Regions from separate parts of the Paenibacillus sp. B46(2026) genome, predicted to be linked through region 1. Evidence: a T-box and tRNA genes for the amino acid it is inferred to sense, from the RefSeq annotation. Region 1 holds a T-box; the other regions hold tRNA genes.
The links. A T-box is a leader RNA that pairs with one kind of tRNA and senses whether it is charged. The one in region 1 lies ahead of leuS (leucine--tRNA ligase), so its partner is inferred to be a tRNA-Leu.

Region 1 (2,179 bases):
ATGCACAGCGGGTGGTACTCAAAATTGCTCCGTCGGCTTCGACAAATCTGATGCGCTGTGAGCAGGACCTCATGATTGCCGAGGTTGAGGCATTACGCCTCGTTACGGAACTACAGGATGTTCCCGTACCCCAAGTGCTGGCTTATGATGATTCGTTAAACATTGCTCCAGCGCGTTATTTTATCATGGAGTATATGTCTGGAACACCCTACAATCAGGTCAAGGATCAATACGCGGCGGAAGAACAGGAAGTTATTGAACAACAGCTGGGTCGTTACAATCGTCGGATTAATGAGATCAAAGGCGAGAAGTTCGGATATTTTTCGGGGCGAAAACAGCGTTATTCCACTTGGAAAGAAGCATTTATCCATCTGATGGATGATATTCTTACCGACGGGGAAGAAGCCGGAATTACATTTTCGATCGATTACCCTGAATTAAGACGCTTGATTGAAGAAAAATCGAATGTACTGGACGATGTTAAAGAACCTGTACTTGTCAGTTGGGATCTGTGGGATGGCAATGTTCTAGTAGACGCAGGTCGCATCACAGCAATTATTGATTTTGAACGTACTCTGTGGGCAGACCCTTTGATGGAGCATTACTTTAGTCATTTTAACTATACTCCCGGATTCGTGAAAGGATATGGGCATGCGATTACGACTGAAAGTGAGCTGAAAAGAAGAAGTCTCTATGACTTGTACTTTGATCTGGTGCTGCGCATTGAGTGCGCTTATCGCCAATATGATAATCAGGAACATGTGAATTGGACCATTCATAATCTGGAGGAAGGCATTGAGCGTTTTCGTTTATCCTGAACAGCAACCAGCGTTATGAACGGTACGAACCATAGACTTCAAGATGGCGATTATAACGTGTAATATTGACTTTGGGCTTGCTTTTTTATATAATGTTCCCGATATTGTATACATATTTCGATGATAAGGATCAGTAGTAATTCCTGTACATAACAGAGAGCCGGCGGTTGGTGCAAGCCGGTTGACAGTAATTTGCGAACTCGCCTTGGAGAAATGCGGTGATTACACCATCCTGTTAACCAGCTTGTATAAAGTTTGGGTTACGGGAATGGAAATCCGCATCGGTTAACCGCCGTTACAGGTCCAAAGGGAGTGGATGACGAAGCACGTTCGTCCGCTAACTAGGGTGGTACCACGGGAATTCAACCTCTCGTCCCTAGCGCTGCAAACGCTACGGGATGCTGAGGTTTTTTTGTTGCAATTAAAGCTAAAGTCGAATAACCTGAAGGAGGAACAATAGATGAGTGAGAATAACCAGCCGAAACACGGCTATCAGCCACAAGTCATGGAAAAAAGTTGGCAGCAATACTGGGATGCAAATAAAACGTTTAAAACGGGTGAGGACCCTGCTAAACCTAAATTTTATGCACTGGATATGTTCCCTTATCCATCCGGTTCAGGTCTGCACGTAGGCCACCCGGAAGGATATACGGCAACGGATATCGTTTCCCGTTACAAACGTATGCGCGGTTACAATGTATTGCACCCAATGGGTTGGGATGCTTTCGGTCTGCCTGCTGAGCAGCATGCACTGGATACAGGTGAACATCCACGGCATATTACATTCCGCAATATTGACAATTTCCGTCGCCAGATCAAATCGCTTGGTTTCTCCTATGACTGGGATCGCGAGATCAGCACAACGGACCCTGAGTACTATAAATGGACACAATGGATCTTTATCCAGTTGTACAATAAGGGCCTCGCTTATGTGGATGAAGTTGCAGTTAACTGGTGCGAAGCACTTGGAACGGTACTGGCTAATGAAGAGGTTATTGATGGTAAGAGTGAACGTGGAGGACATCCGGTTGTACGTAAACCGATGCGTCAGTGGGTCCTGAGAATTACCGAGTATGCAGAGCGTCTGTTGGAAGACCTGGAAGAGCTGGATTGGTCTGAAAGCATCAAAGATATGCAGCGTAACTGGATCGGTAAATCGACAGGTGCAGAAGTTGTATTTGCCATTGAAGGTCGCGAGGAAGTCATTAAGGTGTTCACTACCCGTGCGGACACATTGTTCGGTGCGAGCTTTGCAGTACTTGCTCCGGAACATGAATTGGTAGAAGCAATTACAACCGATGACCAACGTGAAGCTATCCAGGCTTATCAGGAGCAGGCTTCTCGTAAGAGTGATCTGGAAC
Region 2 (2,179 bases), 2.5 Mb from region 1:
CCGAGATATATTGCTGATCCAGGTATCGAAGCAGTGCCTGAGCCATCGTTAATCGAATTGTTGTCATGAATTGATCGCCTTCCTTTCCTTTACGGGTTAAGCGCTTAATCTGCGTTAAGTTTAAGCGCCTTACCCCTAAAGGTTAAGCGCTTAATTGATATGGTATTACAGGCTGCTGATTTACGCAAGCTATTTTTGTAAGCGTTTTTATAAATTGCGATAAAACAGCGGTAATTCATTGTTGTAAGAGCTATTAGTCCTGCATCATTTCAAAAGCTTCCACAATTACTAAGAGAGAAGAGAGGGGACTATCGTAAGGACCGATGATCCATGCTCGTACATACTAGTGAGCCATATAATCCGTGATTTTTGTATACTACAATCGCCAACATACCTATAAATGCAAAAAAAGAAAGAGACGGTGAATACCATCTCTTTCTTTTACGATATATAAGCGGGTGATGGGAATCGAACCCACGCTATTAGCTTGGAAGGCTAAAGTTCTACCATTGAACTACACCCGCATAACAACAATCGGGATGACACGATTTGAACATGCGACCCCCTGGTCCCAAACCAGGTGCTCTACCAAGCTGAGCTACATCCCGTTATCTATACCGGCGAGAGGACTCGAACCTCCACGGTTTCCCACTCGATTTTGAGTCGAGCGCGTCTGCCATTCCGCCACGCCGGCAAAATATGAAGTTATAATGGCGCGCCCTGAGAGATTCGAACTCCCGGCCTTTTGATTCGTAGTCAAACGCTCTATCCAGCTGAGCTAAGGGCGCAAAATATTGGAGCGGAAGACGGGAATCGAACCCGCGACCCTCGCCTTGGCAAGGCGATGCTCTACCGCTGAGCCACTTCCGCATATAAGGGATGCGCGTGGAGGGACTTGAACCCCCACGTCAAAGACGCTAGATCCTAAGTCTAGTGCGTCTGCCAATTCCGCCACACGCGCATATGATGGTGAGTCATGAAGGGCTCGAACCTTCGACACCCTGATTAAAAGTCAGGTGCTCTACCAACTGAGCTAATGACTCATAGAAAACTGGTGGAGGATGATGGATTCGAACCACCGAACCCGTACGGGAGCAGATTTACAGTCTGATGCGTTTGGCCACTTCGCTAATCCTCCAGGATTACATGGTGCCGGCGAGAGGACTTGAACCCCCAACCTACTGATTACAAGTCAGTTGCTCTACCAGTTGAGCTACACCGGCGTATAACATGGTGTTATAATGGTGGCTCGGGACGGAATCGAACCGCCGACACGAGGATTTTCAGTCCTCTGCTCTACCGACTGAGCTACCGAGCCTTACTACATTAAAAAATGGCGGAACCGACGGGATACTCTCACTTCGTTCGAGACTGCGAAGCTTATACTCTCGAAGTAAATGCTCCGACGAACCCAAAAACGGATTCTCATCCCTGAAGCATATACATGATGGCGGAACCGACGGGATTCGAACCCGCGATCTCCTGCGTGACAGGCAGGCATGTTAGGCCAACTACACCACGGTTCCATAGTACTTTCTCAAGGAAAGTTAATTGCGGGGGCAGGATTTGAACCTGCGGCCTTCGGGTTATGAGCCCGACGAGCTACCGGGCTGCTCCACCCCGCGTCGTTATAAAATAAGTTATATGGTGGAGGCTGAGGGGATCGAACCCCCGACCCTCTGCTTGTAAGGCAGATGCTCTCCCAGCTGAGCTAAGCCTCCATCTATATGACCCGTAGGGGATACTCTCACTTCGTTCGAGACTGCGAAGCAGTTGCTAACGAAGTACATCCTCCGACGAACCTTTGGGATTCTCATCCCTTTTTGAAGCTAATAAATATAGCTATGACCCGTAGGGGATTCGAACCCCTGTTACCTCCGTGAAAGGGAGGTGTCTTAACCCCTTGACCAACGGGCCTTACTGGCTCCCCGAACAGGGCTCGAACCTGTGACAACTCGATTAACAGTCGAGTGCTCTACCAACTGAGCTATCAGGGAATGGTGGAGCCAAGCGGGATCGAACCGCTGACCTCCTGCTTGCAAGGCAGGCGCTCTCCCAGCTGAGCTATGGCCCCATACACTGGTGTATTTCTTGTTTTGATATTACTATGGGCCCTGGTGGACTCGAACCACCGGCCTCACCCTTATCAGAGGTGCGCTCTAACCAACTGAGCTAAGGG
Region 3 (2,179 bases), 510 kb from region 1:
CCGCCAAGCGAACTCTTTCATCATACATAGAAAACAGGCTCTGCATGTGGACGTTGTACGATGAGTTGCATTTGCACCGCAAATGCATATTATTCCCTGATAGCTCAGTTGGTAGAGCACTCGACTGTTAATCGAGTTGTCACAGGTTCGAGCCCTGTTCGGGGAGCCATTAAGGCCCGTTGGTCAAGGGGTTAAGACACCTCCCTTTCACGGAGGTAACAGGGGTTCGAATCCCCTACGGGTCATAGCTATATTTATTAGCTTCAAATAGGGATGAGAATCTCAAAGGTTCGTCGGAGGATGTACTTCGTTAGCAACTGCTTCGCAGTCTCGAACGAAGTGAGAGTATCCCCTACGGGTCATAATATGGAGGCTTAGCTCAGCTGGGAGAGCATCTGCCTTACAAGCAGAGGGTCGGGGGTTCGATCCCCTCAGCCTCCACCATATAACTTATTTTATAACGACGCGGGGTGGAGCAGCCCGGTAGCTCGTCGGGCTCATAACCCGAAGGCCGCAGGTTCAAATCCTGCCCCCGCAATTATACTTTCCTTTGAGAAAGTGATCTGGAACCGTGGTGTAGTTGGCCTAACATGCCTGCCTGTCACGCAGGAGATCGCGGGTTCGAATCCCGTCGGTTCCGCCATTTTTATATTTATTAATACCGTATGCGGAAGTGGCTCAGCGGTAGAGCATCGCCTTGCCAAGGCGAGGGTCGCGGGTTCGATTCCCGTCTTCCGCTCCAATATTTGCGCCCTTAGCTCAGCTGGATAGAGCGTTTGACTACGAATCAAAAGGCCGGGAGTTCGAATCTCTCAGGGCGCGCCATTATAACTTCAAATTTGCCGGCGTGGCGGAATGGCAGACGCGCTCGACTCAAAATCGAGTGGGAAACCGTGGAGGTTCGAGTCCTCTCGCCGGTATATTATAACGGGATGTAGCTCAGCTTGGTAGAGCACCTGGTTTGGGACCAGGGGGTCGCATGTTCAAATCGTGTCATCCCGATCTCGAAAAGTACTATCTAACAATAGATAGTACTTTTTTTATATTCACTTGTATAAATCGCGATATTGCAAGTTATTTACTATCATGACAAGCCTTTAACATAAGACATGCAGGGTTCCCCTTCAGACGACAGGTTAGTTTTGCATAAAGCCTCATTCTTTAGGTCACAATAGGTTTAAAAAGTGATAGAAGGGGTTCATGTGAACACGTTTAACTTCAGAAAACAATTCAAGAGACGCTGGCGCCGATGGAAACGAACCCTATGGATGACGGCGGCTTTACTTGCAGTTACCATATTGGCTTACAGCGGGTTGTCTATCTCATCTGCGATTGAGCGTTTGCTAACGACTAATTTTAGTGAAGCAACCAGTGTGATGGGACCTGTTACGCTAGAAACAAGATCTGAACAGGAAATCCAAGTACTCATGGAGCAACTTGATTCTGATCCGAATCATTTAACGAGTGTGGTTTTGGAAACGCAGTACATCTGTGGAGTGGAAACAGAGCAGTTAGGCAAGATGGCTAGACCACAGTTGAAGATGTTGCTGGCTCAGCATCCGGAATGGGCTGCTACCGTTGGAACATCAGATGAGTTGCATCTGAAGCAACGTGTAGATGACCTTTCACCGCTCTGTAAACAGCAGGCGTATATCAGCATAGATGCTGTTGGGAATCTTAATTTGTACGAGGGTAAGCCTGCAGAAGAGAAGGTCATTCGTACGTTTTTTCAGTTGGATGTTGGGACGTTGGAGAGTTCTTTGCCTGAAGGAGTGCTGAAGCAATTGCAGCAGGGCATTCGGATTCAGGATAAAGATGAATATGACAGCGTGATCTCTACGTTCAGTGACTATGCAGTGGATGAAGATCATCATTTAATCCGCAATGGCGGGTAATCCAGTCGTCCTCACCTACAGTGTTAAGATGTTGAGTCACTGAAAAAACGGTGGGCAATAGCACTCATGGTTTGCGAAACTAAGCGATAGACTCCAAAATACGTGAAATATGATGAAGGACATCGAAGAGATGTCCTTTTTGTCGTTTGAACTAAAATACATGAAAATTCGAAATAACATGTAAAAAATTCACGAATAAAGGCGAGTAATCAGTTAGACAAAGTTTTTCCTGCCGCAGGGTCTATCTTTTGTTATAATGAAATGAACGATACATATGTTCGCTT
Region 4 (2,179 bases), 920 kb from region 1:
TATAACGACGCGGGGTGGAGCAGCCCGGTAGCTCGTCGGGCTCATAACCCGAAGGCCGCAGGTTCAAATCCTGCCCCCGCAATTAGACTTTCCTTGAGAAAGTGATCTGGAACCGTGGTGTAGTTGGCCTAACATGCCTGCCTGTCACGCAGGAGATCGCGGGTTCGAATCCCGTCGGTTCCGCCATTTAATCTTTACATGAGGCAAAATGTTCGCTACATCTGCTGTATGGCACTGATGCCCTATATAAAGTGTAAGGAAATGAGATTAGACTTTATTATGACTCGGTAGCTCAGTCGGTAGAGCAGAGGACTGAAAATCCTCGTGTCGGCGGTTCGATTCCGTCCCGAGCCACCATTTTTAAAACAATTTAATATGCCGGTGTAGCTCAACTGGTAGAGCAACTGACTTGTAATCAGTAGGTTGGGGGTTCAAGTCCTCTCGCCGGCACCATGTAATCCTGGAGGATTAGCGAAGTGGCCAAACGCATCAGACTGTAAATCTGCTCCCGTACGGGTTCGGTGGTTCGAATCCATCATCCTCCACCAGTTTTTAGGGGCATAGTTTAAAGGTAGAACAACGGTCTCCAAAACCGTTGGTGTGGGTTCAATTCCTGCTGCCCCTGCCAATTAAATTTTAGAAAATTAACTTTTTGTGGCGATCGTGGCGAAGTGGTTAACGCACCGGTTTGTGGATCCGGCATTCGGGGGTTCAATTCCCCTCGATCGCCCCTTTGTTTTTTCATTTTTTATTGGGGATTAGCCAAGCGGTAAGGCAACGGACTTTGACTCCGTCATGCATAGGTTCAAATCCTATATCCCCAGCCATTATGCGGACGTGGCTCAGCGGTAGAGCATCGCCTTGCCAAGGCGAGGGTCGCGGGTTCGATTCCCGTCGTCCGCTCCAAGATATGGCGCCATAGCCAAGTGGTAAGGCACAGCTCTGCAAAAGCTTTATCCCCAGTTCGAATCTGGGTGGCGCCTCCAGTATATGCCGGCGTGGCGGAATGGCAGACGCGCTCGACTCAAAATCGAGTGGGAAACCGTGGAGGTTCGAGTCCTCTCGCCGGTATATTGAATAGCCCTACGAATTGCTTATGCAATCTGTGGGGCTATTTTTATTTTATAAGAAATGATTTTTGCATAGTAAGAAAAGTTGGACTTTAATAAAGATTGACGTATGATTATATCCGGTATATTGTAGATAAGTGAAGTCTTTAATATAAAGGAGTGAAGTAAAGTGACTACTGAAAAAAATATACCGGATACAGACCTGTTATTCAATCTCTCTGTATGGGAAGAGGCATGGATGAATCGTCCGAGAAGTTCAAAATATAAGAAGAAAAGTGCACCATTTAATACAGAAGAAGCGTTTGAGCGGTGGGCCAGAGATTATCATGCACAATCGTTTACTGAAGAAGGAAAACAGCGGTCTGAGCGCATTATGGGCTGGATTGAAAACCAGGGAGTAGAGTTCGCGGGCTTGTCCATTTTGGACATTGGAGCGGCCTCAGGCATATTTACCATTCCTTTTGCTGAAAAGGGAGCAAGGGTAACCGCTGTTGAGCCTTCTGACCTGCTTGTCTCACTCATGAAAGAAACGATACCTTCAGAGCTGGAATCTAATATCGAAATCGTGAAAGAGCGATTTGAGGAAATCTCCATTCAGGATAAAGGCTGGGAGAAGAAATATGATTTTGCATTTGCTTCCATGTGCCCGGCCATGTCGGATTGGGAAACAATTGAGATGGCGATCAACTGTGCTCGTAAGTATGTGTATATAAGCACTATAGCGGGACAGAAGGAACACACACTAATGGATGAACTTAAGGATGTACTTGGGATCAGTTCTTCATATAAGGCTGGTGATATGGGATATATCCAACAATTACTATATTTGAAGGGTTATTCATACACGATGATCATTACAAGAGAAGTTAACTCATTTGAAGTGCCGGTGGAAGAGATTATTGAGAAGCTGCCAGAATGGCTTAATACGTATGAGTTACCAACAGATGAAGATTCCCTCAGACTGGCTGAGAAGTATATCCGGGATACATATAAGGATAGTATGGTGACCTTCTCACGTGGAGCAAGGTTTGGTAAAATTCTGATCCAACTTGAACAACCCAATATGAAAACAGTCCGTACCAAGGATAAACGATAAATCGTATAAGATT

Region 2: it encodes a tRNA-Leu, which carries the amino acid that the T-box ahead of leuS (leucine--tRNA ligase) is inferred to sense. The anticodon was not compared.
Region 3: it encodes a tRNA-Leu, which carries the amino acid that the T-box ahead of leuS (leucine--tRNA ligase) is inferred to sense. The anticodon was not compared.
Region 4: it encodes a tRNA-Leu, which carries the amino acid that the T-box ahead of leuS (leucine--tRNA ligase) is inferred to sense. The anticodon was not compared.

The regions. Positions count from the first base shown of each region.
Region 1 is NZ_CM165907.1:4,736,252-4,738,430, reverse strand. Features, by position in the region: gene AC1S8V_RS21255 (phosphotransferase family protein) at 1-818, shown strand, start outside; T-box leader at 930-1,199, shown strand; gene leuS (leucine--tRNA ligase) at 1,279-2,179, shown strand, end outside.
Region 2 is NZ_CM165907.1:315,555-317,733, reverse strand. Features, by position in the region: gene iolD (3D-(3,5/4)-trihydroxycyclohexane-1,2-dione acylhydrolase (decyclizing)) at 1-67, opposite strand, end outside; tRNA gene AC1S8V_RS01490 (tRNA-Gly) at 454-524, opposite strand; tRNA gene AC1S8V_RS01485 (tRNA-Pro) at 535-608, opposite strand; tRNA gene AC1S8V_RS01480 (tRNA-Leu) at 616-694, opposite strand; tRNA gene AC1S8V_RS01475 (tRNA-Arg) at 712-788, opposite strand; tRNA gene AC1S8V_RS01470 (tRNA-Gly) at 796-870, opposite strand; tRNA gene AC1S8V_RS01465 (tRNA-Leu) at 881-961, opposite strand; tRNA gene AC1S8V_RS01460 (tRNA-Lys) at 968-1,043, opposite strand; tRNA gene AC1S8V_RS01455 (tRNA-Tyr) at 1,053-1,138, opposite strand; tRNA gene AC1S8V_RS01450 (tRNA-Thr) at 1,148-1,223, opposite strand; tRNA gene AC1S8V_RS01445 (tRNA-Phe) at 1,243-1,318, opposite strand; tRNA gene AC1S8V_RS01440 (tRNA-Asp) at 1,449-1,526, opposite strand; tRNA gene AC1S8V_RS01435 (tRNA-Met) at 1,552-1,625, opposite strand; tRNA gene AC1S8V_RS01430 (tRNA-Val) at 1,646-1,721, opposite strand; tRNA gene AC1S8V_RS01425 (tRNA-Glu) at 1,846-1,917, opposite strand; tRNA gene AC1S8V_RS01420 (tRNA-Asn) at 1,922-1,997, opposite strand; tRNA gene AC1S8V_RS01415 (tRNA-Ala) at 1,999-2,074, opposite strand; tRNA gene AC1S8V_RS01410 (tRNA-Ile) at 2,109-2,179, opposite strand, start outside.
Region 3 is NZ_CM165907.1:5,248,420-5,250,598, reverse strand. Features, by position in the region: rRNA gene rrf (5S ribosomal RNA) at 1-9, shown strand, start outside; tRNA gene AC1S8V_RS23325 (tRNA-Asn) at 94-169, shown strand; tRNA gene AC1S8V_RS23320 (tRNA-Glu) at 174-245, shown strand; tRNA gene AC1S8V_RS23315 (tRNA-Val) at 369-444, shown strand; tRNA gene AC1S8V_RS23310 (tRNA-Met) at 465-538, shown strand; tRNA gene AC1S8V_RS23305 (tRNA-Asp) at 566-643, shown strand; tRNA gene AC1S8V_RS23300 (tRNA-Gly) at 668-742, shown strand; tRNA gene AC1S8V_RS23295 (tRNA-Arg) at 749-825, shown strand; tRNA gene AC1S8V_RS23290 (tRNA-Leu) at 842-920, shown strand; tRNA gene AC1S8V_RS23285 (tRNA-Pro) at 929-1,002, shown strand; gene AC1S8V_RS23280 (BofC C-terminal domain-containing protein) at 1,203-1,895, shown strand.
Region 4 is NZ_CM165907.1:5,661,025-5,663,203, reverse strand. Features, by position in the region: tRNA gene AC1S8V_RS25160 (tRNA-Met) at 9-82, shown strand; tRNA gene AC1S8V_RS25155 (tRNA-Asp) at 109-186, shown strand; tRNA gene AC1S8V_RS25150 (tRNA-Phe) at 282-357, shown strand; tRNA gene AC1S8V_RS25145 (tRNA-Thr) at 378-453, shown strand; tRNA gene AC1S8V_RS25140 (tRNA-Tyr) at 463-548, shown strand; tRNA gene AC1S8V_RS25135 (tRNA-Trp) at 555-628, shown strand; tRNA gene AC1S8V_RS25130 (tRNA-His) at 658-730, shown strand; tRNA gene AC1S8V_RS25125 (tRNA-Gln) at 753-827, shown strand; tRNA gene AC1S8V_RS25120 (tRNA-Gly) at 832-906, shown strand; tRNA gene AC1S8V_RS25115 (tRNA-Cys) at 913-986, shown strand; tRNA gene AC1S8V_RS25110 (tRNA-Leu) at 993-1,071, shown strand; gene AC1S8V_RS25105 (class I SAM-dependent methyltransferase) at 1,240-2,166, shown strand.